DNA from 2 places in the Kitasatospora sp. NPDC085879 genome. Region 2 is predicted to be linked to the other one. Evidence: predicted binding sites of a transcription regulator. Region 2 holds the regulator's gene; the other holds the start of a gene.
What was found. Region 2 encodes HrcA, which represses chaperone genes, less so after heat shock. Its sites were predicted from a motif close to TTNGCACTCNGNNNNNCNGAGTGCNAA; they were not measured.
Positions count from the first base shown of each region.

Region 1: the regulator HrcA is predicted to act here: its motif matches at 2,182-2,208, upstream of AB0P35_RS17135 (FmdB family zinc ribbon protein).

Region 1 covers NZ_JBFBJZ010000019.1:110,993-125,242, forward strand. The annotation lists gene AB0P35_RS17125 (potassium/proton antiporter) at 1-395, shown strand, start outside; gene AB0P35_RS17130 (MFS transporter) at 722-2,098, shown strand; gene AB0P35_RS17135 (FmdB family zinc ribbon protein) at 2,219-2,515, shown strand; partial or broken gene mscL (large conductance mechanosensitive channel protein MscL) at 3,230-3,627, shown strand; gene AB0P35_RS17145 (hypothetical protein) at 3,654-3,890, opposite strand; gene AB0P35_RS17150 (sigma-70 family RNA polymerase sigma factor) at 4,014-4,985, opposite strand; gene AB0P35_RS17155 (phosphatase PAP2 family protein) at 5,333-6,322, shown strand; gene murJ (murein biosynthesis integral membrane protein MurJ) at 6,614-8,596, shown strand; gene AB0P35_RS17165 (N-acetylmuramoyl-L-alanine amidase) at 8,917-12,297, shown strand; gene AB0P35_RS17170 (right-handed parallel beta-helix repeat-containing protein) at 12,377-14,250, opposite strand, start outside.
Region 2 covers NZ_JBFBJZ010000015.1:49,860-64,109, reverse strand. The annotation lists gene AB0P35_RS14325 (AMP-dependent synthetase/ligase) at 1-864, shown strand, start outside; gene hemW (radical SAM family heme chaperone HemW) at 944-2,173, shown strand; gene AB0P35_RS14315 (DUF3097 domain-containing protein) at 2,183-3,010, opposite strand; gene AB0P35_RS14310 (hypothetical protein) at 3,104-3,688, opposite strand; gene htpX (zinc metalloprotease HtpX) at 3,710-4,630, opposite strand; gene hrcA (heat-inducible transcriptional repressor HrcA) at 4,885-5,925, shown strand; gene dnaJ (molecular chaperone DnaJ) at 5,999-7,138, shown strand; gene AB0P35_RS14290 (16S rRNA (uracil(1498)-N(3))-methyltransferase) at 7,218-7,967, shown strand; gene AB0P35_RS14285 (PDZ domain-containing protein) at 8,060-11,293, shown strand; gene AB0P35_RS14280 (histidine triad nucleotide-binding protein) at 11,426-11,785, shown strand; gene AB0P35_RS14275 (ribonuclease Z) at 11,787-12,707, shown strand; gene AB0P35_RS14270 (PhoH family protein) at 13,037-14,050, shown strand; gene ybeY (rRNA maturation RNase YbeY) at 14,065-14,250, shown strand, end outside.

The DNA.
Region 1 (14,250 bases), on a different contig from region 2:
TCTTCGTGCTGGTCGTGGTGTTCACCCTGCTGCAGGGGCCGACCCTGCCGCCGGTCGCCCGCGCGCTGCGGATCGGCGAGGGCGACCTGGGCCAGGACCTCGGCATCGAGTCCGCGCCGTTGGAGAAGCTGCACGGCCACCTGCTCTCCGTCTCGCTCTCCCCGGAGTCGCGGATGTCCGGCGTCGAGGTGGGCGAGCTGCGGCTGCCCAAGGGGGCCGCGGTCACCCTGGTCGTCCGGGAGGGCAGCAGCTTCGTGCCGGAGCGGACCACGATCCTGCGGGCCGGCGACGAGCTGCTCGTCGTCACCACCGAGGAGGTCGGCGAGGCCGCCGAGCGCAGGCTCCGCGCGGTCGACCACGGTGGCAAGCTGGCGGGCTGGCTGCGCGGGCGCTGAGGGCGGCGGGTGTGACCTGCCTTGCATCGGCAGCCCCACGGGGCACAACTGCCATATAATCGATTGATACGTAAGATCTACAGCTAGAAAAACACGCAACTTCTGCCTGATGCAGAGTTGGCGCGACCGCTCGGCGGCCGCGGTCCGCAGCACCCTGCCTGAAGCCGGCGCACGTACCACCCCACAGCCGGCGGGACCCGGTATCTACCCCGGTCGACGCGCGAGAGGACGACTCTCGGCGCCGTCGGGGCCCACCCGTTCCCCGGCGCGCTACCAGGCAGCAGGAAGGACCGACCGTGACGGCCCGCCGAACGGTCGACGACACCCTGTCCGCCGGCACGCCCACGCCCGCCGGCCCCGACACCGCACCCGCCCGGGTGGGGTACGCGGCACTGCTGCGGACCCCCGGCGCCTGGACGTTCCTGGTCCCCGCCTTCGCCGCCCGGCTGCCCTACGCCATGCTGAGCCTGGGCATCGTGCTGCTCGTCCTGGACACCCACGGCTCGTACGGCACCGCCGGCGCGGTCGCCGCCGTCTCCGCCGTCGCCCAGGCCGTGATCGGCCCGCAGACCGGACGGCTCGCCGACCGCTACGGCCAGGCCGCGGTGCTGCTGCCCAGCGTCGCCGTGCACGCCGTGTCGGTGGCCGCGCTGATCGGCCTGGCACTGGGCCACGCCCCGGCCTGGGCGCTCTTCGCGGCCGCCGCCCCCGCGGGCGCCTCGGTGCCGCAGATCGGCGCCATGGTCCGGGCCCGCTGGGTCTCCCGGCTGTCGGACTCCCCGGCCACGCTGAACACCGCGTTCGCCTTCGAGTCGGTCACCGACGAGTTCACCTTCGTGGTCGGCCCGGTGCTGGCCACCGCCATCGCCACCACGGTCACGCCGTCCGCCGCGCTGATCGCCGAGGCCGCGCTGACCGTCGCCGGCGGCCTCGCCTTCGCCGCGCAGCGCCGCACCGCGCCGGTCCGCCACCCGCGCACCGCCGACGGCCGCGGGCCGTCCGCACTGTCCTCCCCCGGCGTCCGGCTGCTGGCCGGTGCCTTCCTCGGGGTGGGCACCGTCTTCGGCGCCATGCAGGTCTCGGTGACCGCCTTCGCCGAGTCGGTCGGCCGCGGCGGCGCCAGCGGCACCGTCTACGGCGTCTTCGCGGGCGGCTCGATGCTCGCCGGCGTGCTCTACGGCCTGATCGCCTGGCGCCGCTCGGCCCGCACCCGGATGCTCGGCTGCTACGCCCTGCTGGTGCTCGGCTGCTCGACCCTGTGGGCGATGCCGAACCTGACGGCGCTCTCGGTGGCCGGCCTGTTCTGCGGCCTGGCGATCGCGCCCACCCTGATCACCGGCTACACCCTGGTCGAGACGCTCGTCGCGGACGGCGCCAAGACCGAGGCCTTCACCTGGCTGACCGGCGCCATCGGCCTCGGCCTCGCGGTCGGCTCCACCGCCGCCGGGCAGCTCATCGACACGCACGGCCCGTCCGCCGGGTTTCTGGTGCCGGTGGTCGGCGCTGGGCTCGGCCTGGTCGCGCTGATCGCCCTGCGCGGGCTGCTGGTCGCCCCGCGGCCCGCCGCGCAGGCCGTCGCCACGTCGGCCGACCGGCCGGGTGCGGACGGCACCGACACCGCCCGACCCGTCACCGGGACGGCCCGGCCCGGCGCCGACGGCGTCGGGCCGCGGCAGCTCGTCGGTGCGGGGAGCGGGCGCTGAGGCCCGTGCCGCGGCAGCCCGGGCCCATCTCACACCCGGCATCGCTGGACTGTTCCAGCGGAATACCGCATCATTGACGATCGTTAGCACTCATCAGGCGAGAGTGCCAGGAGGAAGCAAGTGCCCACGTACCAGTACCAGTGCACCGAGTGCGGCAGCGGCCTGGAGGCGGTGCAGAAGTTCACCGACGAGGCGCTGACCACGTGCCCCGACTGCCAGGGAAAGCTCCGCAAGGTCTTCTCGGCCGTGGGCGTCGTGTTCAAGGGTTCGGGCTTCTACCGCACCGACAGCCGCTCCTCCTCCAGCAGCTCGGTGAGCTCGTCGAACTCGTCGTCGGGCTCGTCCACCGGCTCGTCGTCCTCGACGCCGGCCGCCGCGTCCACCGGCTCGACGGCGTCGGCACCGGCCGCCGGCTGAGTCCTCGCATCACGGTCTGAGCACCGCGGTCTGAGCATCGCGGTCGTCGGATCGCAGTCCGGGCATCGCGCAGGGCCCGGTGCCGCCCGCTCCGTTCTCGGGGCGGCGGCACCGGGCCCTTTGCGCGTCCACGCCGGGTCTCTTTCCACGGGCCGGCACGATCGGGCCGACATTCTCCGGTGATTTCCGGCATCGCGGGATGCCGATTCCCCCGTCCGGGTGAAGCGGGTTTTCCACAGCCCTGGTTTATCCACAGGAAAGCGGCGGGCAATTCCCGATGTGCCACGGTCAGCGCATTCTGGTGCCCGCGGGCCCGGCCGGGTCCGCGGACCGCCGACCGGAGGCCGCCGACACCGTGACCACCCACTTCGCTCCCCCGCCGCCGTGCTCCGTCCCGCCCCGCCGGAGCGTGCCCGACTTCCCGCCGATCCGCCGCGGCTCCGGTGGGCGCCACCGGCTGCAGCAGGCGGTACGGCACCGCCCGGGGGTGCTCGCCGCGGGGCTCATCGCCGCCGCGACCGCACTGGCCGCAGGCCCGCTCCGGCCCGGTCCGCCGCCGGTGGCCGCGGCCTCCACGACGGCCACCGAGCCGGGAGCCGCGTCCCGTTGCACGGGCGCCGCACCGCCCTTGCACTGATGCGCGACCCACGGTGATGCACATGAACCGGCGCGCCGAATTCCCGGACCGCCGATCCACTGTGGTGTCGTTGCGGGATGAAGGGCTTCAAGGAATTCCTGCTCCGCGGAAACGTCATCGATCTCGCGGTCGCCGTGGTGATCGGTGCGGCCTTCACGAACGTCATCAATGCGTTCGTGAAAGGCGTCATCAACCCGATCGTGGGCCTGTTCGGCACCAAGGACCTGGCGTCCTACCGGTACTGCCTCAAGGGCCCGTGCACGCTCGCTCCGGGATCTACATCCTCTGGGGCGAGGTGCTCAGCGCGGTCGTCCAGTTCCTGATCACGGCCGCGGTGGTCTGCTTCGTCTTCATCCTGCCGATGCTGCACTTCATGGCGAAGCGCAAGACCGCCCAGGACGAGGTCCTGGAGGCGGAGGCCCAGGAGGTCGTCCTGCTCAGCCAGATCCGCGACACCCTGGTGAGCCGGGGCTGACCGCGCAGATGTCCTCGGGGCGGCGCCTAATCCCCGTGGTGCGGCGGCCGCTGGCTCAGGTACCAGTCGAGCCCACGCGCGGGGCTGCCGCCGGGGCGCTCGCCCCAGCCCAGGTCGGTGTCGTCGCCGGTCTGCCGGTCCAGCGGATCGCCGAACACCAGCCGCGCCGCGGACGGCGCCTGCGGGGCCGGCTTCCCGTCCTGCCGCGCGTCGTTCTCGCCGGCCGGCTCTTCGCCCCGCCCGCCGGCCTGCTGCTCGTCCATCGTCCTGCCTCCAGCTCTCTCGCTCCCCAGCGTAGGGGCTTCCGGACGGCCGCCGGCCCCGGTCCGGGACACCGCCCGGACCGGGGCCGCAGTGGACCGCCGGGGCCCGTACCCGCCGACCGGTCAGGCGGCCTCGAAGCCCGCATGGTCGGCGATCTTCTTCAGCTCGGCCAGCGCGTGCTTCTCGATCTGGCGGATCCGCTCGCGGGTGAGCCCGTGCTGCTTGCCGACCTCGGTCAGCGTCCGCTCCCGGCCGTCCTCCATGCCGTACCGGGACCGGATGATCGACGCCGTCCGGTCGTCCAGCCGCCCGATCAGGTCGTCCAGCTCCTCGCGGCGGAGCATGACCATCACGGCGTCCTCCGGCGAGACCGCGCCGGTGTCCTCGACCAGGTCGCCGAACTGGGTCTCGCCCTCGTCGTCGACCGACATGTTCAGGCTCACCGGGTCGCGCGCCCAGTCGAGCACGTCCTTGATCCGCTCCTCCGTGGTGTCCAGCTCGGCCGCGATCTCGGCCGGGTCGGCCTCACGGCCGAGCTCCTTGGACTTCTCGCGCTGGACCCGGCGGATCCGCCCGAGCTCCTCCACCAGGTGCACGGGCAGCCGGATGGTGCGCGACTGGTCGGCGATCGACCGGGTGATCGCCTGCCGGATCCACCACGTCGCGTAGGTGGAGAACTTGAAGCCCTTGGCGTAGTCGAACTTCTCGACCGCCCGGACGAGGCCCGCGTTGCCCTCCTGGATGAGGTCCAGCAGGGGCAGGCCGCTGCGCGGGTAGCGGCGGGCCACCGCGACGACCAGCCGGAGGTTGGACCTGATGAAGACGTCCTTGGCCCGCTCCGCGTCCTCGGCTATCGCCTCCAGTTCCTCGCGCGTCACACCCTCGGGCAGGGCGCCATCGTCCAGCAGGTGCTGGGCGTACACACCGGCCTCGATGCGCAGGGAGAGTTGGACCTCTTCGGCGGCATCGAGCAGCGGCGTCCTGGCGATCTCGTCGAGGTACATGCCGACGAGATCGCGGTCGGCCTCAAGGTTGGTCGGCCGGGCCGAGCGAGTCCGGGCGGCCCTGTCGCGAACGACGGCACGAGTGGCCATGCTTGCTCCCTTGCTGAAGTGCCGGGTCTGGCGGCGCGGCTCGCGCGGGGCTGCGCTGCTCATACAGATGCGGGCCTCCTGGAGGCTCACACGTAACGATCCAACGCACAGAAATGGGACAACATTCCCAACTCATTCAGATTTTCGCGCCTCATGCAGTATCCTGCCGGATTTCACCCCGACGGTCGGCTCTCCGTCACCACCGGCCCACAGCGCGCGACGGGCGCGGACGCCGCCACCCCTTTCAACGAACGACACCTCCCGATCGCACCTTCTCCGCACAAAAGATGCCGAATCGCGATCGCGCCGGGTCCGCTCCGCACACCGCCACTGGGAAGGTGTCAGCCATGCACCCGTCCGCCGCTCCCGCCGCCCGTCGGCTCGTCGCCCGACACGCCCTGTGGGCGCTCGGTGGCACGCTGTTGTTCGGCGCGCTGCTCGGGCTGGTGGCGAGCGACTGGGGCCCGCTGATCCGGTTCGACGAGCACTGGATCGACTCCCTGCACGGCTATGCCCGCCGCCACACGGCGTGGACGGCGTCGATGCAGACGCTCGGCGACATCACCGGCACGGCCACCATGCGTGCACTGCTACTCGGTGCCGCGGTCTGGCTGTGGGCGATCAGGGCCCGCACGCTCGCCTCCTGGGCCGCCGTCCAGGCCGCCCTCGGCTGGGCACTGGCGATCGGCCTCGCGGACGCCGTCGGCCGGGCCCGCCCGCACTTCGCCGACCCGGTCGCGCACGCCGACGGCCCGGCCTTCCCCTCCGGGCACGCGATGGCCTCGGGGATCACCTGCGCCGCCCTGGTGGCCCTGGTCTGGCCGCTGGCCGGGCGGGCCGGCCGGATCTGGGCGGGGTGCGCGGCGGGGGTCGCCGTCCTGGCGGTCGGCTGGAGCCGGATCGCCGTGGGGGTGCACTGGCCGAGCGACGTCCTGGGCGGGTGGCTCGCCGCCGCCGCCCTGCTCGGCTGGGTGACGGTCGTCGTGGAGCTGTGGCGGCCCGGCGCCCTCGCCCGGGACTTCCGCCGGGTGGACCGCCGGACCAGGCCGCGCGTGCAGCGCGTCCTCGCCCGAGGCACACCACCGCCGGGCCGCGACGACGACGGGCTCGACGGTGACGGCGACGACGAGCGCGACCGCGACAGTGACGGCGACCGCGGCGAGGGCGGCCCGGCCGACCGCCGCCGGGGCCGCCGGGGCGGCTCCGGCACGGACGGGCCGGACACCGGGGGTGGGGACGACGACCCGGAGGACGGCGACGGCCGGTCCGCTCCCGGCGCCGCCCCGCGGTGGCGGACGAGGCGCGTGTCCACCACCGACGCCGCCGACATGCAGTGAGAAAGCTCACACGGTCGGGCGCCGCCCCCACGGCGAGGGGACATCGATGACGGTCGATCACTCCGAACGGATTGCAGCTGGCGCCGACATAACCGGACATAAGCCCGCAATCCATAACCCTTCGCGCCACAGCGCCCTTCCGGCCCCCGATATCCTCCGTGGACGCAGGGCTGTCGCCCGGGACACCGGCCTCCCCAGGGAGTGCCGCGGTTTGGCAGACTGCTCCGGTTGGGTGCACCTGTGCGGAGGCCCCACAGCCCCACCGCCCAGGCACCGAGTGACGGGGGTCCGATGACCATGAACACCACGGGTGAGTCCCCCGACTCGTACGCGCACCCGGACCCGCCGACCATGGCCCTGCGCAAGATCCCGGCGCAGCCGCCGGAGGCCGGACGCACCGGCGACCCGGCGCAGGCCGGGCACCCCGGCGCGGTCCCGCAGCCCGGCATCCCCGCCCAGCCCGGTACGCCGCCGCAGGCGCCCGCCACCGTGCCCGCGCAGCGCCAGGGCGAGGCCCCGGCCGCGCCCGCGGCCTCGGTCGGCCGCAGCGGGCTGATCATGGCTCTCGGCACGCTCTCCTCGCGTGCCCTCGGCTTCGTCCGCAGCGCGATGATCGTCGCCGCGCTCGGTGCCGCCGGCCTCGGCGACTCCTTCAACGTCGCCAACTCGCTGCCCAACGTCGTCTACATGATGCTCATGGGCGGCGTGCTGGCCTCCGTCTTCGTCCCGGAGCTGGTGCACGCCGCCCAGACGCACAAGGACGGCGGCGTCGCCTACACCGACCGGCTGCTCACGCTCTGCGGCACGATCCTGGTCGTGCTGACGGTCGGCGCGTGGCTGCTGGCCCCCTGGATCGTCGACCTCTACTCGAACTTCGACGGTGCGCAGCGCGACCTGACGATCGCCTTCGCCCGGTACTGCCTGCCGCAGATCCTCTTCTACGGCGTCTTCACCCTGCTCGGCCAGGTGCTCAACTCGCGCGACCGCTTCGGCGCGATGATGTGGACGCCGGTGCTGAACAACGTGGTGGCGATCGCCGTCTTCGGCCTCTACATCGTGGTCGGCAACGGCGCGGACAAGGCCGAGCAGATGACCTCGGGCCAGACGATGCTGCTGGGCCTCGGCAGCACGCTCGGCATCGTCGTCCAGGCCGTCGGCCTGCTGCCCTCGCTGCGCTCCTCGGGCTTCCGCTTCCGGCCCCGGTTCGACTGGCGCGGTGCCGGCCTGACCAAGCCGATCCGGGCCGCGAGCTGGGCGCTGCTGCTCGTCGTGGTCACCCAGCTGTCCTTCGCCGTGATCAGCCGGCTGAGCACGGGCGCCGGTGTCCGCGCGGCGAAGGAGGGCCTGGAGATGGGCCTCGGCAACTTCGCGTACACCAACGCCTATCAGCTGTTCGTCGTTCCGCAGGGCGTCATCACCATCTCGCTGGTGACGGCGCTGCTGCCGGGCATGTCCAGGGCCGCGACCCGGGGCGAGCTGACGAAGATCGGTTCGGACCTGGCGGGCATGCTGCGCTCCTCGGCCGCGATGATCGTCACGGCGACCGTGCTGTTCGTCGCGCTCGCGCCGCAGATCGCCGACATCGCCTACGGGCACGGCAAGGTCACCGCGGCGGACTCCTGGGTGATCGCCCAGGCGCTGATCGCCTTCGCGATCGGTCTGCCGGCCTTCTGCGCCCAGTACGCCCTCTCCCGCGGCTTCTACGCGATGGGCGACGCCAAGACCCCGTTCTGGCTGACGGTGGTGTCGACCTCGGTGAACTCCGGGCTGTCCGCGATGGCGTACTGGCTGCTGGGCCCGCGCTGGATCATCATCGGCATGGCCGGTGCGCAGAGCATCGCCTGCCTGGTCGGTGTCGGCCTGACCGGCTGGGCGCTGGGCCGCCGGCTGCGCAAGCCCGTGCCGGCCGCCGCCGTCACGGCCCCGGCCGCTCCGGACGCGACGATGGTGCTGGGCCTGCGCCGCGGCGGCAAGCCGCGCAGCGGTCTCGACGGCGGCTCGGTGATCGCGCTGCACCTGGCCGTCACGGCAGCCTGCCTGCCGGGCGCCGCGGCCGCGGTGTGGCTGGCGGGCCGGATCACCGACGCCACCGGCGGCGGCATGCTGAGCAGCGTCGTGGGCCTGGCGGCGGGTTCGCTGGCCGTTCTGGTCTCGTTGTTCGTGCTGGCGCGTCCGCTCGGCGCGGGCTCGGCCGTGGCGCCGTTCGCCCGCAAGCTCCGCATCCCGTACCCGGAGCCGGCCGCCGCCAACGGCAACGGCAAGCACCGCCGCTGAGGCGACGAGCGGTGAGGCGCCGAGCGTGAGGACGGGCCGGGTCGAGAGCTGACGGCCCGCCCGTCGGCGTGCCGCCGCTGCCTGTTCGGCGCAGCGGGGTTCGCCCCACCGGGTGGCCGACCGTTGCGCCGCGTCCCGCCGGTCCGTTGGAACAGGACGGACCCCGGTGGATGGTGAACGTCCCACCGGGTGCTAGCTTCGCGTCGCTCTCCGTGTGACGGCGCACCGGCGGAATGCCGCCGAGTGCCCGCGCGGCGGGCTCCAGATGGGTTCCGGTCCCCCCATGACCGGTACGGGCACGGGAAGGTCCGCAGACTCCGTTGACTGCCACACACAGAGCCGAGCGCGAGAGCGGCGGCGCCGCGCACAGACGCAAGCACCGGCTGCGGATACCGCTGGCGATCACCGCCGCGGTGGCCGCCTCCGCCACCGGCCTCGCCCTGCTGGCCGGGGCCGGTACGACGCCGGCCGCGGCGACCGCGGGCGCCGATGTCCTGCAGCGCCAGTTCGCCGACGCGGCCGCCGAGTTCAAGGTGCCGGCGAGCGTCCTGCTGGCGCTCTCGTACCAGCAGACCCGCTGGGAGTCGCACCACGGCGAGCCGAGCACCACGGGCAACTTCAGCGTGATGGGCCTGACGCAGGTCGACCCGGCGGCGGTGGCCAAGGCGATCGACGCCGGTCCCGGTCCCGAGGTGGACGGTCGGGGCGACGACGCCCCGGTGCGCAAGGACGCGCCGCCGGTCCAGGTCGAGGACACCCCGGCGCTGCACACCCTGGACCGCGCGGCGAAGCTCATCGACAAGCCGGCGGACAAGCTGAAGACGGATCCGCTGCAGAGCATCCGCGGCGCGGCCGCTCTGCTGGTGAAGTACCAGAAGGACGCCGGCCGGCCGCTGTCGAGCGACCCGGCGGCCTGGTTCACGGCGGTCTCCCGCTTCAGCGAGTCCCCGGCCGGGCAGGGCGGCGACGACTTCGCCGACCGGGTGCTCGGCACCGTCAAGGTCGGCGCCTCCCGGCTCACTTCGGACGGCCAGCTGGTCACCCTGGCCCCGGCCCCGGCCGTGACCGCGGGCGACTCGGCCGCGCTGCGGCTCAGCTCGGCCGACGGGCAGACGTCCGTTCCGGTCGCTCCGCCGGTGGCCAAGCGCCCGGCCGGCAAGCCCGCCAAGCCGGGCAAGTCCACGGGCAAGTCCACCGGCAAGGCCACGGCGACGCCGGGCTCCGGCACGGCGGGCGGGGGCACCGCCTCCCGTGGCGCCACCACCGGCTCCCGCACCACCCTGGCGTCGTACAGCGGTGTTCAGGCGTCCGGCCTGCCCGCCTCGGGTGCGCTCACCGCGGACGCGCCCGGCCCGGTGGAGTGCCCGGCCGGTCTCGGCTGCGACTTCCAGCCCGCGGCGTACGCGCTCACCAACGCCTCGGACCCGACGTCCTTCGGCAACTACACGGTCGCGAACCGCCCGGCCGACGGCCAGCGGATCGACTACATCGTCATCCACGACACCGAGGGCGGCTTCGCGGGCTCGATCGCGACCTTCCAGAAGCCGACCACGCAGGCCAGCGCGCACTACATCGTGCGGTCCTCGGACGGCCACGTCACGCAGCTGGTGAACACCAAGAACGTCGCGTGGCACGCCGGCAACAAGACGCTCAACATGCACAGCATCGGCATCGAGCACGAGGGCTACGCCTTCCCGGCGAACAACGCGACCTGGTACTCGGAGCAGCTGTACCAGTCCTCGGCCTCGCTGACCCGCTACCTGGCGGACCGCTTCGGCGTGCCGCTGGACCGGCAGCACATCATCGGCCACGACGACGTGCCCGGCCCGCGCCAGCAGGACATCGCCGGCATGCACTGGGACCCGGGCACGTTCTGGGACTGGAACCACTACATGGACCTGGTCGGCGCGCCCGTCCGGGCCAGCACCGGCGGTCCGATCCTGGTCGGCGGCAAGGTCACCATCGCCCCGGCCTTCGACTCCACCAACATGCCCCCGGTGGACAACACCTCGGCCCGCCCGGAGAACTTCGTCTACCTGCGGACCTCGCCGAGCGACAGCGCGCCGCTGATCGGCGGCGGCACGACCCAGGCCGCCAGCTGGAAGGCCAAGGCCGTCGCCGGCACCAGCTACGTGGTCGCGGACCAGCAGGGCGACTGGACGGCGATCTGGTACGGCAGCGTCAAGGGCTGGTTCTACAACCCGAACGGCCAGAGCGCCGCGGCGGACAACCGCGCCGGGCAGACCGTGCTCGTCCCGAAGGCCGGCCAGTCGTCGATCCCGGTGTACGGGCGGGCGTACCCCGAGCGCGCCGCGTACACGCCGTACCCGGCCATCGCCGCGATCTTCGACTCGGGCAACCTCGCCCCGGTGGCCTACACGGCGACGATCCCGGCCGGCCAGGCGTACCTGGCGGCGGCCGACCAGCCGGTGTACGGCGACTACTACTACGCGCAGAACATCAACGGTGACGCGCCGAACGACCGCACCCTGGTGGTCGGCAACGACACCTACTACCCGATCCGGTACAACCACCGGCTCGCGTTCCTGAAGTCGACCGACGTCGACGCGGTCACCGCGACCACGCCCGCGCCGGGCGGCTACACGCCGGTCACGCCGACGCGCCTGCTGGACACCCGGTCCGGCCTCGGCGCGGCCAAGGCCAAGGTCGGCCCCGGCGGCACCGTTCCGCTGCAGGTCACCGGCGGCTCCACGGGTGTCCCGGCGAGTGCCACCGCGGTGATCCTCAACGTGACGGCGGTCGCGCCGAGCGCGGGCAGCTTCGTCACGGTGTACCCGGACGGCCAGCCGCGGCCGGTCGCGTCCAACCTCAACTTCACCGCCGGTCAGACCGTCCCGAACCTCGTGGTGGTGCCGGTCGTCAACGGCCGGGTGAACCTCTACAACCGGGCCGGCAGTGTGGACCTGCTCGCCGACGTGTCGGGCTACTACGCGCCGGACGGCGGGGCGAAGCTCACCACCATGACGCCGACCCGCCTGCTCGACACCCGTAACGGCACCGGTGCCGCGCAGGCCCCGGTCGGCCCGGGCGGCACCCTCGACCTGACGCTGACCGGTGTCCCGGCGGACGCCACCGGCGTGGTGCTGAACGTGACGGCCACCGGCCCCACCGCGGACAGCTTCGTCACCGTCTACCCGACCGGCAGTGCGCTGCCCGTGGTGTCGAACCTGAACTTCCGTGCGGGGCAGACCATCCCGAACCAGGTGATCGTCCCGATAGCCGACGGCAAGGTCAGCCTCTACAACCGGGCCGGCAACGTCGACCTGGTCGCCGACATCACCGGCTACTACTCGCCGGGCGGCGCCGCGAAGTTCACCAGCACCGGCCCGAGCCGCCTGCTGGACACCCGGACCGGCACCGGCACGGCGACCGGCAAGGCGGCACGCCTCGGCCAGGACTCGACGCTGACGCTCACCGTGGCCGGACGGGCCGGTCTGCCGACCACCGGCGTGACGGCGGTCGTCCTCAACGTCACCGCCGTACAGCCCTCCGCGGGCGGCTACCTGACCGTCTTCCCGGCGGGCACCGAGCGCCCGGGTGTCTCCAACCTCAACTTCACCGCGGGCCAGGTGATCCCCAACCTGGTGGTCGTCCCGGTGAAGGACGGCAAGGTCTCCTTCTACAACCGGTTCGGCAGCGTCGACCTGGTGGCCGACATCACCGGCTACTACACCGGCTGATCGCCGGGGTCGGACGACAGAACGGCCGTGGCCCGGCCCCCGCAGTGGGGGCCGGGCCACGGCCGTTCGCTGTGCCCGGTCAGTGCGCGTAGTAGCCGTTGACGTCGGCGATCACGTCCACGTTCGCCACGCTGCCGTTGTAGAGGGCGATCTGGCCGGCCTCGTCGGTGGCGACCACGGCGGCGTTCGGAATCGTCTGGTCCTTCACCCAGTTGAGGTTGGAGACCGTCGGACGGGCGCTGCCGTTGGGGTGGATCGTCAGGAAGCCGGCGGCCGCCGTGTTGGTCACGGTGACGTTCATGGAGACCGCGGTGCCGCCCTCGATGGCCCGCAGGTTCAGCGTCTGCCGTCCGCCGATGGGCGCGGCCGGCTTCCACTCCCCGACGCCGCTGGCGAACCACGGCTGGCGGGTGTCGATCACCCGGGTGGGCGCCGAGGCGTGGAACATGTCGCCGCCGGAGGCCGTGTAGTAGCCCGCGAGGTCGGCGATCACCTGGACGGTGCCCTTGCCGCCGCCGCTGTACAGCGAGACCTTGCCGTCCTTCACCGGTACGGTGACCAGGTTCGGGATGGTCTGCCCGGCACTCCAGTTGATGTTGGAGGTGGTCGGGCGGGTGTCGCCGTGCGGGTAGACGGTCAGGTAGCCGGGCCCGGTGGGCTCGGTGACCGTGACGTTGAGCGTCACCGCGCGGACGTCCGCCGGCAGGCCGGGAAGCTGGAGGTCCAGCGTCGAGTCCGCCGCCAGCGGTGCCTTCGGGGCGCCGATCGCGCTGCGGGTGTCCAGGAGGCGCTCGGGGTTCTTCGGGGTGAAGCCGCTGCCCTGGGTGGAGAAGTAGCCGAACAGGTCGGCCACCACGTGCACCGTGCCCGCGCTGCCGTTGTAGAAGGCGACCTTGCCGTCCTTGACCTGAACGGTCACCAGGTTGGCGATCGTCAGACCCGACGTCCAGTTGAGGCTGGAGGCGGTCGGACGGGCTTCGCCGTGCGGGTAGACGGTCAGGAAGCCGGGACCGGTGGGTGCGGTGACGGTGACGTTCATGGTCACCGCGGTCACGCCGTCCGCCGGAACGCCGTTGAGGCCGGTGACGGGCAGTTCGACGGTGCCTCCGGGTGCCACGGCCGTGGTGCCCCCGACGCCGACCGCACTGCGGGTGTCGAACAGCCGGACCGGGCCGGTCGGGGTGTACCGGGTACCGAAGTTCGTCAGCTCGGTGGCACCGCGGTCGCGGCGGCCGGAGCCGGTACCGGTGTCGGGTGCCCACGGGTCGTCGACCGCGCGGGTTCCACCCATGTCGGTGTCCTGCATGCCGGGCGCGTTCTCGTCGGCCGAGTCGACCAGCGGCGAATCGAGCTGGCCGGAGTCGCCCGTCCAGTTGTGCATCTCGACGGAACCGATGACGTCGTGGTCGCCCTGGCCGGAGGCGGCGGCGAAGGCCTTGACGTCGTCGTAGGCGGTGCCCTTCCAGTTGTAGGCAGGGCTGCCGTCCTGGGCGTCGAAGGCGTTGTAGGCGACCTTGGCGCCCTCGGCCGCCTCTGCGGCCACCCGCAGCCCGACGAACGTGGACGCCTCCGAGCAGAGCGGGTTGAGGTGGTTGTCCGCGTCGGCGGTCGACAGCACGTTGTTCTCGACCACCGCTCCGGTGGCGGCACCCGTGAGCTGGACGGCGTCGTTGCAGTGCGCCGCCAGCGTGTTGCCGACGATCACGGTGCCGGGCGCGCCGTTCACGACCACGGCCGGGTTGGAGCTCGTCGAGACGGAGTTGGCGGAGATGACCGTGCCCGTGACACCGGGGCCGACCTCGACCAGCCCGCCGAGACCCGGGACACGGTTGCGCAGCAGCGACACCCCGGACGCGGCACCGGAGATCCGGACCGCCGGGTTGCCCGGCACCGGGCTGCCGCTGAGCGTGTTGTCGGAGACGGTGACGTCGGACGCGCCGTTCACCAGCACGG
Region 2 (14,250 bases):
ACCGCGCCGCTCGGCCTGGCCCTGCAGCACAAGCTCGCCGACAAGCTGGTGTACGCCAAGATCCGCGCCGCGTTCGGCGGCCGGATGCGCGGCTCGGTCTCCGGCAGCGCCGCGCTCGCCCCCGAGATCGGCTTCTTCTTCATGGGTGCCGGCGTGCCGATCCTGGAGGGCTACGGCCTGACGGAGACCTCGGCCGGCTCCACCGTCAACCGGGACGGCGCGACGCGGGTCGGCACGGTCGGCCTGCCGCTGCCCGGCACCGAGGTCCGGATCGCCGAGGACGGCGAGATCCTGCTCCGCGGCCCCGGCATCATGCGCGGCTACCACGAGATGCCGGAGCAGACCGCCGAGGTGCTGGAGCCGGACGGCTGGTTCCACACCGGCGACATCGGCGAGCTCGACCAGGACGGCTACCTGCGGATCACCGACCGCAAGAAGGACATGTTCAAGACCTCCGGCGGCAAGTACGTCGCCCCCAGCGAGGTCGAGGGCAAGTTCAAGGCCATCTGCCCGTTCGTCAGCAACATCCTGGTGATCGGAAACCAGCGCAACTTCTGCACCGCGCTGATCGGCCTCGACGAGACCGTCCTCATGCCGTGGGCGGCCGAGCACGGCCTGGCCGGCAAGTCGTACGCCGAGGTGGTCGCCGCCCCGGAGACCAACGAGCTCATCGGGGGCTTCGTCCAGCGCCTCAACGGCGAGCTGCAGCGCTGGCAGACGATCAAGAAGTTCACCCTGCTGCCGCGCGACCTCGACATCGAGCACGGCGAGCTGACCCCGAGCCTCAAGATCAAGCGGCCGGTGGTCGAGCGCGAGTACGCCGACGCCATCACCGAGATGTACGCCGGCTCCAACGAGGCCTGACGCCCGCAGTCCCGTACGGCTCCGGGGCAACCCGAGCCGTACGGGACGATGCCACATGCGATACGGGACAATGGGGGGTATGCCCTCCGCACTCCCCAACGGCGAACCGGTGCCGTCCGACGGCTCGCTGCCCGCGCCCGCCCTGACCGGGCTCGGCACCCGGCCGTTCGGCTTCTACCTGCACGTGCCGTACTGCGCCAGCCGCTGCGGCTACTGCGACTTCAACACCTACACCGCCACCGAGCTGCGCTCCTCGGGCGCGGTCGCCTCGCAGGAGACCTACGCCGACAACGTGATCGCCGAGATCCGGCTCGCCCGGAAGGTCCTCGGCGACACCGACCTGCCCGTACGGACCGTCTTCCTCGGCGGCGGCACCCCCACCCTGCTGCCCGCCCGCGACCTGGTGCGGATGCTCGCCGCACTGCGCGAGGAGTTCGGCCTCGCGCCCGACGCGGAGGTCACCACCGAGGCCAACCCGGAGTCCGTCGGCCCCGCCTACCTGGCCGAGCTCCGCGAGGGCGGCTACAACCGGATCTCCTTCGGCATGCAGAGCGCCCGCCGGCACGTGCTGCAGATCCTCGACCGCCACCACACCCCCGGCCGCCCCGAGGCCTGCGTCGCCGAGGCCCGCGAGGCCGGCTTCGAGCACGTCAACCTCGACCTGATCTACGGCACCCCCGGCGAGTCCGACGACGACTGGCGGGCCTCCCTCGACGCCGCGATCGGCGCCCGCCCCGACCACGTCTCCGCCTACTCCCTGATCGTCGAGGAGGGCACCCGGCTCGCCGCCCGCGTCCGCCGCGGCGAACTCCCGATGATCGACGACGACGTGCACGCCGACCGCTACCTCATCGCCGACGACGCCCTCTCCGCGGCCGGCTACGCCTGGTACGAGGTCTCGAACTGGGCCACCACGCCCGAGGCGCGCTGCCGCCACAACGAGCTCTACTGGACGGGCGCCGACTGGTGGGGCGCCGGCCCGGGCGCACACAGCCACGTCGGCGGCGTCCGCTGGTGGAACGCCAAGCACCCCGCCGCCTACGCGCAGGCCCTCGCCGAGGGCCGCACCCCGGCGCTCGGCCGGGAGGTGCTCGCCGCGGAGGACCGCCGGGTCGAGCGCATCCTGCTGGAGCTCCGGCTGGTCGACGGCTGCCCGCTCGACCTGCTCACCGAGGACGGCCGCAAGGCCGCACTGCGCGCCCTGGAGGAGGGCCTGCTCGACCCCGCCGCGCACGCCGACGGCCGCGCCGCCCTCACCCTGCGCGGACGCCTCCTGGCCGACGCGGTCGTCCGCGACCTGGTGGACTGAGCCCCGGGGTCAGTCGACCGCCGTCACGAAGTCGATCAGCTCCTCGACCCGGCCCAGCAGGGCCGGGTCGACGTCCCGGTAGGAGCGCACCGAGCCGAGGATGCGGCGCCAGGCCGAGGGCGGGTCCACCGGCCAGCCCAGCCGGCGGCAGACGCCCTCCTTCCAGACCTCGCCGCGCGGCACCTCGGGCCACGCCGCGATGCCCACCGAGGCCGGCTTCACCGCCTGCCACACGTCGATGTACGGGTGGCCCACCACCAGCACCGAGTCGCCGGAGACCCGCTCCGCGATCCGGTGCTCCTTGGTGCCCGGCAGCAGGTGGTCGACCAGCACCCCGAGCCGGCGCCCCGGGCCCGGCGCGAACTCCGCGACGACGGCCGGCAGGTCGTCCACGCCCTCCAGGTACTCCACGACCACGCCCTCGACCCGCAGGTCGTCGCCCCAGACCCGCTCGACGAGCTCCGCGTCGTGCCGCCCCTCCACGTAGATCCGCGACTCCCGGGCCACCCGGGCCCGGGCGCCCGGCACCGCGACCGAGCCGGAGGCGGTCAGCCGCGGCCCGGCGGCGGGGGCCGCCGCCGCGGGACGGACCAGCGTCACCACCCGCCCCTCCAGCAGGAAGCCGCGCGGCACCAGCGGGAACACCCGGTGCTTGCCGAACCGGTCCTCCAGGGTGACGGTCGGCCCCTCCGCGGTCTTCTCACAGCGCACCACCGCCCCGCAGAAGCCGGTCGCCGCCTCCTCCACCACGAGGTCCCGCTCGGCCGGCACCTCGGGGGCCGGCTGCTGCCGCTTCCACGGCGGGGTCAGATCGGGGCCGTACTGCCTGCTGCGCATGGACGGGAGTCTACGAGCCCGACACCCGGTCATCGCCCGTCCGGCGTACGGCGTGCCGAACCCCCGCCCGCGCCCCCGCGCAGCCCGCACGCCCTACAGCCCGGGCGCACCCCAGACCGGGAACCACCGCGACAGGTCCGACTCCAGCCGCAGGTCGTCCCCGAGCATCGCCTTCACCTGGAGCTCCAGCGGGCTGTTCCGCTTCTCGCCGCCGCCCGGCATCGGCGCGAACGGATAGAAGGTGCCCCGCTTGTAGAGGTAGACCAGCGCCAGCGAGCGCCCCTCGGTGTCCTTGAAGCCGACCAGCGAGCAGAGCAGCTGCGGGCCGAAGCCGTTCGCCTCCAGCTCGCTGTTGACCGCGTGCAGGTCGTTCACCAGGTCCGGCAGCTCCTCGGGGGTGTGCCGGGCGAGCAGCCAGGAGTAGCCGTAGTCGTCCCGGGACGCCTCCACTGGGACGCCGCCGCGGTCGGTGTCCGCGTCCAGCAGCGCCCGGACCTGCTGCTTGACCTCCTCGAAGGCCCCGCCCTCGACCGCGGCGAAGCAGACCGAGCCCAGCCCCGTCGGCAAGAACCCGGCCGCCGCCTGAAGCGTCAGCGCGGCCGACGGAATGCCGAACAGCTGGTCCAGATCCGGCTTCACCGGCTTGCTCCGGCCCAGCAGCGCGTCCAGGAATCCCATGTGCGGTCCTCTCCCGGCCGGTCAGCGGCCGAGCTCGGCGGAGATCCGCGCCAGCTGCTCCAGCCGCTTCTCCAGCGAGGGGTGGGTGGAGAGGAGCTGGCTCGCGGCCTCCCGCGCGTTCAGCGCCGGCGCGAAGTAGAAGGCGTTGTACGGCTGCGCCTTGCGCAGGTCCTCGGTCGGGATGGCGGAGATCTGCCCCGTCACCTTGGTCAGCGCCGAGGCCAGCGCGCTCGGCCGGCCGGTCAGCTGGGCCGCCGAGCGGTCCGCCGCCAGCTCCCGGTAGCGCGACAGCATCCGGGTGAGCAGGAAGCTCAGCGCGTACACCACCATGCTGACCAGCGGCACGATCACCAGTGCGATCGCCGTGTTCGGGTCGCTGCTGTTGCGGTTGTTGCCCAGGAACCCGCCGTACAGGGCGATCCGGGTCATCACGCCGGCCAGCACGCCGAGGAAGCCAGCCACCGTCATGACCGCCACGTCCCGGTGCGCGACGTGCGACAGCTCGTGCGCCAGGACGCCCTCCAGCTCCTCCGGCTCCAGCCGGCGCAGCAGTCCGGTGGTCACGCACACCACGGCCTTCTCCGGCTTGCGGCCGGTGGCGAAGGCGTTCGGCATGTCGTTCCGCGCCACCGCCACCCGTGGCTTCGGCATGTCGGCCAGCGCGCACAGCCGGTCGATCGTGCCGTGCAGCTGCGGGTACTCCTCCGGCGATGCCGGACGGGCGCCCATCGCCTTCTCGGTGATCTTGTCACTGAACCAGAACTGCGCGACGAACAGCCCGCCCGACACCAGCAGGATCAGCGGCCAGGCGCCGCGCAGCAGGACGATCAGCAGCCCGGTGAACCCCACGTAGACCAGGCCGATCAGGAACATCGTCGTGACCATCCGGCCGGTCAGGCCGCGGTCCGGTGCGAAGCGGGAGTGCTGCCGTGTCGACGACATCGCTGCTCCTTCGGTAGCTCGCTCGCTTTCGATGCTGCCACTCGCCGACGCACGGGGCACCGCCCGCGGCCCGGAGATCGGTCGAGGATCACGTGGGAGGCCCGTTCCTGCCGTCGGGGGTGGGCCTTACACTGGCAGGTACGGTTCTGGCACTCTGCCTTCCAGAGTGCCAAGGAACGAATCGGTCACCAGGTCCAACGGGCGAAGACGGAGGTGCGTGCCCCGTGGTCAACGAGCGCAGGGACGAGCGTCTCATCGACACGCGTGCCGGCGTCCGCCCGCTCGACGAGCGCCGGCTCGCCGTGCTGCGCGCGATCGTCCAGGACTACGTGGGCACCGAGGAGCCGGTCGGCTCCAAGGCCCTCGTCGAGCGGCACAACCTCGGCGTCTCCCCGGCGACGGTCCGCAACGACATGGCCGCGCTGGAGGAGGACGGCTTCATCCACCAGCCGCACACCAGCGCCGGCCGGATCCCCACCGACAAGGGCTACCGGCTGTTCGTCGACCGGCTCGCCGAGGTCAAGCCGATGACCGCCCCCGAGCGCCGTGCGATCCGGCACTTCCTGGAGGGCGCCGTCGACCTCGACGACGTCGTGGCCCGCACCGTCCGGCTGCTCGCCCAGCTCACCCGGCAGGTCGCCGTGGTGCAGTACCCCTCGCTGACCCGCTCCACCGTGCGGCACGTCGAACTCGTCGCGCTGGCACCCACGAAGGTGATGCTCGTCCTGATCACCAACACCGGACGGGTGGAGCAGCGCATCGTCGACTGCCCCGGCACGGTCGGCGAGACCGTCCTGGCCGACCTGCGCGCCAAGCTCAACAGCATGGCCGCCGGCCGCCGGCTGCCCGACGTCCCCGTGGTGCTGGAGGACCTGCCGAGCGCCTTCGAGCAGGGCGACCGGCCCACCGTCTCCACCGTGCTCGCCACCCTCTTCGAGACCCTCGCCGAGCAGAACGAGGAGCGCATCATGCTGGCCGGTACGGCCAACCTGACCCGCTTCGGCCACGACTTCCCGCTGACCATCCAGCCGGTGCTGGAGGCACTGGAGGAACAGGTCGTGCTGCTGCGCCTGCTGGGTGAGACCGCGGAGTCCGGGATGACGGTCCGGATCGGGCGCGAAAACGACTACGAGGGCCTCAATTCCACGTCCGTCGTCTCCGTCGGTTACGGTTCGGGCGACCAGAGCGTGGCAAAGCTGGGTGTGATCGGTCCGACCCGGATGGATTACCCGGGCACAATGGGGGCGGTGCGAGCGGTGGCACGGTACGTGGGTCAGATCCTGGCCGAGTCGTAACAGCGCGCTGCGCCAGCAGCGCAGCCGGTCGGACGCAAGCACACTTCCAGAAGCGGAACAAGCGGAGCATTTGGTGGCCACGGACTACTACGCGGTACTCGGCGTCCGACGGGATGCGGGGCAGGACGAGATCAAGAAGGCGTTCCGGCGCCTCGCGCGCGAACTGCACCCGGACGTCAACCCGGACCCGAAGACCCAGGAGCGGTTCAAGGAGATCAACGCCGCCTACGAGGTGCTCTCCGACCCCGCCAAGCGGCAGGTCTACGACCTCGGCGGCGACCCGCTCTCGCCGAACGGCGGCGGCGCGGGTGCGGGCGGCTTCGGCGCCGCGGGCTTCGGCTTCTCCGACATCATGGACGCCTTCTTCGGCGCCGCCGGCGGCCAGCGCGGCCCGCGCTCGCGGACCCGCCGCGGCCAGGACGCCATGATCCGCCTGGAGATCACCCTGGAGGAGGCCGCCTTCGGCACCACCAAGGAACTCCAGGTCGACACCGCCGTCACCTGCACCACCTGCTCCGGCGAGGGCGCCGCACCCGGCACCTCCGCGCAGACCTGTGACATGTGCCGCGGCAAGGGCGAGGTCTCCCAGGTCACCCGGTCCTTCCTGGGCCAGGTCATGACCTCCCGCCCCTGCCCGCAGTGCCAGGGCTTCGGCACCGTCGTGCCCACCCCCTGCCCGGAGTGCGCCGGCGACGGCCGCGTCCGCGCCCGCCGCAACCTCACCGTCAAGATCCCCGCCGGTGTCGACAACGGCACCCGCATCCAGCTGGCCGGCGAGGGCGAGGTCGGCCCCGGCGGCGGCCCGGCCGGCGACCTGTACGTCGAGATCGCCGAGACCAGCCACGCGGTCTTCCAGCGCCGCGGCGACGACCTGCACTGCACGGTCACCATCCCGATGACCGCCGCCGCACTCGGCACCCAGGTGCCGCTGCAGACCCTGGACGGGCTGGAGGAGGTCGACATCCGGCCCGGCACCCAGTCCGGACAGTCCATCCCGCTGCATGGCCGCGGCATCACGCACCTGCGGGGCGGCGGCCGGGGCGACCTGATAGTGCATGTCGAGGTGCAGACGCCGGTCAAGCTCGACCCCGAGCAGGAGGACCTGCTGCGGCGGCTCGCCGTGCTGCGCGGCGAGGAGCGTCCGTCCGGCCAGTTCGCACCGGGCCAGCAGGGCCTCTTCTCCCGCCTCAAGGACGCCTTCAACGGGCGCTGAGGCCAGTCGCGGACCATCAGGCGCGTGGGGTGCCCCCACGCGCCCCTGGTCGTTCACCTACCTGTAAGGAAAGCCCTTCATGACTGCGCCGGTGTTCGTCGTCGAGAGTGCGGTGCTGGCCGGGGTCGTGCCGGGTGCGGTGGTGCGGCTGGACGGGCCGGAGGGGCGGCACGCCGTCGCGGTGAAGCGGCTGGAGGTCGGCGAGGCGGTCACGCTGGCCGACGGGCTCGGCCTGGGGGTCGACGGCACGGTCGCCGCCGTGCACGGCAAGGACGCGCTGGACGTCACCGTGGACACCGTCCGCGAGGAACCGGAGCCGGGCCCGCGGATCGTCGTCGTCCAGGCGCTGCCGAAGGGCGACCGCGGCGAACTCGCGGTGGAGACCATGACCGAGGTCGGCGTCGACGTGGTGATCCCGTGGGCGGCCTCCCGCTGCATCACGCAGTGGAAGGGCGACCGCGGGGCCAAGGCGCTCGCCAAGTGGCGGGCCACCGCCCGGGAGGCGGGCAAGCAGTCGCGCCGGCTCCGCTTCCCCGAGGTGCGGGAGCTCGTGACCACCCGTCAGCTCGCGCCGGTGCTCGCCGCCGCGTCCCTCGCCGCCGTGCTGCACGAGGACGGTGCCGTGCCGCTCGCCGCCGCCCCGCTGCCGGAGACCGGCGACATCGTGCTGGTGGTCGGCCCCGAGGGCGGCGTCTCGCCGGAGGAGCTGGCCGCGTTCGCCGAGGCCGGCGCGGCCCCGTACCGGCTCGGCCCGTCGGTGCTGCGCACCTCCACGGCCGGGGTGGCGGCGGGTGCCCTGCTGCTCGGCCGGACCGGCCGCTGGTCCTGAACGGGCCACCCGTGCCGGGTGGTTCGCGCCCGGTTCGTACGCTCAAGAAGAAACCCCCTGCGGTGCGGGCGGCCGGTGCCTAGGGTGCTGGTGTGACCGAACCGCAGAGCACCTCACACGGCGCCTACCTGCGCCACCCCCACCTGCACGGCGACCTCGTCGCCTTCGTTGCCGAGGACGACGTCTGGCTCGCCCCGCTGGACGGCGGCCGGGCCTGGCGGCTGACGGCCGACCGGACGCCGGTCAGCCACCCGCGCTTCTCCCCGGACGGCCGGCACATCGCCTGGACCTCGACCAGGGACGGCGCGCCGGAGATCCATGTCGCCCCCACCGAGGGCGGCCCCTCCCGCAGGCTCACCCACTGGGGCAGCCCCCGTACCGCCCTGCGCGGCTGGACGGCCGACGGCCGGCCGGTCGCCGTGACGACGGCCGGCCAGGCCACCCTGCGCCGCACCTGGGCCTTCGCCGTCCCGCTGGACGGCGGCGAGCCGGCCCGGCTGCCGTACGGGCCGGTCGGCGGGCTGGCGTTCGAGCCGGGCGGCGAGCGCGCCCTGCTGCTGTCGGCGTTCAGCCGGGAGCCCGCGCACTGGAAGCGCTACCGCGGCGGCACCACCGGCAAGCTGTGGATCGGCGAGCGCGACTTCGAGCGCCTGCACACCGGCCTCGGCGGCAACATCGAGTCGCCGCTGTGGGTCGGCGGCCGGATCGCCTTCCTGTCGGACCACGAGGGCACCGGGCAGCTGTACTCCAGCCTCCCCGACGGCTCGGACCTGCGCCGCCACACCGACGGCGGGTTCTACGCCCGCAACGCCACCACCGACGGCACCCGGGTGGTCTGGCACAGCGGCGGCGACCTGTGGCTGCTGGAGGACCTGGAGGGCGCCGAGCCGCGCCGCCTGGACGTCCTCCTCGCCGGGCCGCGCACCCGCCGCCAGCCGCACCCGGTCTCCGCCGCCGGGCACCTGGACTCCGTCGCCCCGGACCGCACCGGGCGGGCGGGCGCGGTCGTCGTCCGTGGCACCGTGCACTGGCTGACGCACCGTGAGGGCCCGGCCCGCGTCCTGGACGCCGCCCCCGGGGTGCGCGCCCGGCTGGCCCGGGTGGTGCCCGGTACCGACGGCGGCCAGGGTGTCGTCTGGGTCACCGACGCCGAGGGCGACGACGCCCTCGACTTCGCGCCCGCCGTGCTCGGCGCCGATCGCCGCCGGCTGGCCGCCGGCGGGCTCGGCCGGGTGCTGGACCTCGCCGTCTCGCCCGACGGCCGGCAGCTGGCCGTCGCCTCGCACGACGGCCGGGTGCTGCTCGTGGCGCTCTCCGACGGCACCGTGCACGAGCTCGCCCGCAGCGAGAACGGCGAAGTCACCGGCCTCGCGTTCAGCCCGGACTCCAGCTGGCTGGCCTGGTCGAGCCCGGTGCTCGGCGCGTGGTCGCTGCGCCAGATCATGCTGGCCGACCTGACCAGCCGGACGGTCAGCGAGGCCACCCAGCAGCGCTTCGTCGACTACGCGCCGGCCTTCACCGCGGACGGCAAGCACCTGGCCTTCCTGTCGGTGCGCAACTTCGACCCGGTGTACGACTCGCACTCCTTCGACCTGTCCTTCCCGACCGGCTGCCGCCCGTACCTGATCACGCTGGCCGCCGACACCCCGTCACCGTTCGGCCCGCAGCGGGCCGGCCGCCCGGTCGGCGCCGAGGACGAGGACGGCAAGGCCGCCGGCAAGGGCGCCAAGGAGGCCGCGGACGCCCGCGAGGGAGAGGAGTCGGCCCCGTCGACCCGGGTCGACCTTGAGGGCATCGCCGACCGCATCCTGCCCTTCCCGGTCGAGGGCGGCTCCTTCGGCAGCCTGAAGGCCACCAAGGAGGGCGTCGTCTGGACGCGGATGCCGCTGCTCGGCGAGCTCGGCGACACCGCCGCCTCGCTGGAGGACGACCATCCGCGGCCCGTCCTGGAGCGGTTCGACTTCAAGAAGCGCCGCGCCGAGGAGCTCGTGCACGCCCTGGACGGCTTCGCGGTCAGCGGCGACGGCTCCCGGCTCGCCGTGCTGGACGAGTCGCGGCTGCGGATCGTCCCCGCCGACCAGAAGGCCGGCGAGGACGACGAGGTGGACGTCGACCTCGCCCGGGTGCGGGTCACCGTCGACCCGGCCGCCGAGTGGCTCCAGATGTTCGACGAGAACGGCCGCATCATGCGGGACAACTACTGGCGCGCCGACATGAACGGCGTCGACTGGGCCGGGGTCCTCGACCGCTACCGCCCGCTGGTGGACCGCCTCGGAAGCCACGACGACCTGGTCGACCTGCTGTGGGAGACGGTCGGCGAGCTCGGCACCTCGCACGCCTACGTCACCCCGCCCGGCCGCGGCACCGAGGCCGCCCGCCGGCAGGGCCTGCTCGGCGCCGACCTGGTCCGCGACGGCGACGTCTGGCGGGTCGAGCGGATCCTGCCCGGCGAGTCCTCCGACCCGCGGGCCCGCTCGCCGCTGGCCGCCCCCGGCGTGGCCGTCCGGCCCGGCGACGCGGTGCTCGCCGTCGACGGCCGCCCGGTCGACCCGGTCACCGGCCCGGCCCCGCTGCTCGCCGGCACCGCCGGCCAGCCGGTGGAGCTCACCGTCGCCGGCAAGGACGGCGTCCACCGCCACCCGGTGGTGGTGCCGCTCGCCGACGAGGAGGCGCTGCGCTACCACGACTGGGTGGCCGGCCGGCGCGCCGAGGTCCGCGAGCGCTCCGGCGGCCGGCTCGGCTACCTGCACGTGCCGGACATGGTCAGCTCCGGCTGGGCCCAGCTCCACCGCGACCTGCGGGTCGAACTCGCCCGCGAGGGCGTCGTCGTCGACCTGCGGGAGAACCGCGGCGGCCACACCTCCCAGCTGATCGTCGAGAAGCTCAACCGGCGGATCGTCGGCTGGGACCGCGGCCGCGACCTGGCCAACCCGGAGCCGTACCCCGGGGACGCCCCGCGCGGCCCGGTGGTGGCGCTCGCCAACGAGTTCTCCGGCTCCGACGGCGACATCGTCAACGCCGCGATCCAGGCGCTCGGCATCGGCCCGGTCGTCGGCACCCGCACCTGGGGCGGCGTCATCGGCATCGACGGCAAGTACTCCCTGGTGGACGGCACGGCGATCACCCAGCCCAAGTACGCCTTCTGGCTGGAGGGCTACGGCTGGGGCGTGGAGAACCACGGCGTCGACCCGGACGTCGAGGTGGACTGCGCGCCGCAGGACTGGGCGGCCGCCCGCGACCCGCAGCTCGCCGAGGGCGTCCGCCTGGCGCTGGAGGCGCTCGCCGAGCACCCGGCGAAGACCCCGCCGCCGCTGCCCGCGCTGTAGGTCCGGTCGCCGCCGCCCGGCCGGGGCGCGAGCCGTGTGCTCGCGCCCCGCGCCGGGCCGCCCGCCGCGGAGGAGTGCGCAGCTCGGCTAGGCTGCGGACCGTCACGGACGCGCACGCGCAAGGAGACCGCCATGGCCGGAGAGGCCCAGCCCGACTGCCTGTTCTGCAAGATCGTGGCGGGTGAGATCCCGGCGACCGTCGTCCGGGAGACCGAGCGGACGGTCGCCTTCCGGGACATCAACCCGCAGGCGCCGACCCACGTCCTGGTGATCCCGAAGGTCCACTACCCGAACGCCGGCGAGCTCGCCGCCGCGGAGCCGGAGATCACCGCCCAGCTGCTCACCGAGGCGGCCCGGGTGGCCGAGGACGAGAAGATCGACGGCCACGGCTACCGGATGATCTTCAACACCGGGTCCGGCGCCGGCCAGACCGTCTTCCACGCCCACGTGCACGTGCTCGGCGGGGTGCCGCTGCGCGAGGGCCTGGTCTGAGGTGTCCCAGCGCGAACTCGTCGTCCTCGGCACCGCCAGCCAGGTGCCCACGCGGCACCGCAACCACAACGGGTACCTGCTGCGCTGGGACGGCGAGGGCCTGCTCTTCGACCCCGGTGAGGGCACCCAGCGGCAGATGCTGCACGCCGGCGTCTCCGCCACCCAGATCACCCGGATCGCGGTGACGCACTTCCACGGCGACCACTGCCTGGGCCTCGCCGGCGTCGTCCAGCGGATCAACCTGGACCGCGTCCCGCACCCGGTGGACGCCTACTACCCGGCCTCCGGCCAGGTCTTCTTCGACCGGCTGCGGTACGCCTCGGCCTTCCACGAGACCGCCGAGCTGCGGCCCCGGCCGATCCTCGACCCCGGACCGCTGCCGGTGCCCGGCGCCCCCTTCGAGCTGTCCGCCGTCCGGCTCTCCCACCCGGTGGAGTCCTTCGGCTACCGGCTCACCGAGCCCGACAGCCGCCGGATGCTGCCCGAGCGCCTCGCCGCCCTCGGGCTGCGCGGGCCCGCGGTCGGCACCCTCCAGCAGCAGGGCCGGATCGAGGTGGACGGCCGCACCGTCACCCTGGACGAGGTCAGCGAGACCCGGCCCGGGCAGAGCTTCGCCTTCGTGATGGACACCCGGCTGTGCGACGGCGTCGGCGAGCTCGCCGAGGGCGTCGACATGCTGGTCGCCGAGGCCACCTTCGTGGACGCCGACGCGCACCTGGCCTCCGAGCACGGCCACCTCACCGCCGCGCAGGCCGCCGAGGTCGCCGCAGCCGCCGGGGTGCGCACCCTCGTCCTGGCCCACTTCTCGCAGCGCTACCCGGTCCTCGACCAGCACCTCGCCGAGGCCCGCAAGCACTTCGACGGCGAGATCGTGATCGCGGAGGACCTGGCGAGGATCCCGGTGCCCCGCCGGCGGCCGTAGAAGGTGCCCGGCGGCCCCGCCGCCGGGCCCCGGCGCGGTGCGTTTCATCAGGTCGGAAACGGAAAACCATTCGCGTGGTTCCCGGGAGTGGCCCACCATCGAATGCGGCCGCCGCGGGCGGAGCCGCGCCGCCCCTGCCCTCCTGTGGAGGGCGTGTGCGGCGTACCCTGGTGACCTCGGACACCCCGAGCTGCACCCCGAGACGACGGATTGGGATGAGGCAGGCCGCAGGCCGACCCATGAGTGACACACCGCAGACCCGTACCAACGGACAGCCGCGCCGTGAGGCGGCGGCCAGCACCCGGATCGTGATCCCCGAGAAGCACCCGATGGTGACGCTGCTGGGTGCGGCCGACTCGCTCCTGCGAGTGATCGAGCGGGGCTTCCCGCAGACCGACATCCACGTGCGCGGCAACGAGGTGACCGCCACCGGGGTCGGCTCCGAGGTCAGGCTGGTCGAGCAGCTCTTCAACGAGATGATGCTGGTGCTGCGCACCGGCCAACCCCTGACGGAGGACGCCGTGGAGCGCTCCATCGCCATGCTCAGGAGTGCCGCCGAGGACCCGGGCCACCCGGCGCCCTCCGAGGTGTTCACGGCGAACATCCTGTCCAACCGGGGCCGCACGATCCGCCCCAAGACGCTCAACCAGCAGCGCTACGTCGACGCGATCGACAAGCACACGATCGTCTTCGGCCTCGGCCCGGCCGGCACCGGCAAGACCTACCTGGCCATGGCGAAGGCCGTGCAGGCCCTCCAGGCCAAGGAGGTCAACCGGATCATCCTGACCCGGCCGGCCGTCGAGGCGGGGGAGCGGCTGGGCTTCCTGCCCGGCACCCTCTACGAGAAGATCGACCCGTACCTGCGCCCGCTCTACGACGCGCTGCACGACATGATGGACCCGGACTCGATCCCCCGGCTGATGGCCGCCGGCACCATCGAGGTCGCGCCGCTCGCCTACATGCGCGGCCGCACCCTCAACGACGCCTTCATCATCCTCGACGAGGCGCAGAACACCTCGCCCGAGCAGATGAAGATGTTCCTGACCCGGCTCGGCTTCAACTCCCGCGTGGTGGTCACCGGCGACACCAGCCAGATCGACCTGCCCGGCGGCACCCGCAGCGGCCTCAAGGTCGTCCAGGAGATCCTCGTCGACGTGCCCGACATCCACTTCTCGGTGCTGACCAGCACCGACGTGGTGCGGCACAAGCTGGTCGGCCGGATCGTCGACGCCTACGAGCGTTGGGACGCCCGGCAGGAGGCCGACGAGGCCACCACGAACCGCAAACCCGTCCAGCGCCGGGGCGCCCGTGCCCCGCGCCAGTCCCATCGCACCGAAAGCTGAGTCACAAGCCCTCCATGTCGATCGACATCGCCAACGAGTCCGGGTGGGACGTCGACGAGGAAGCCATCCTCGACGTCGCCCGCTACGCCCTCGACAAGATGCGGATCCACCCGCAGTCCGAGCTCTCCGTGATCCTGGTCGACAGCGACGCCATGTCGGAGCTGCACGTCCAGTGGATGGACCTGCCAGGGCCCACCGAC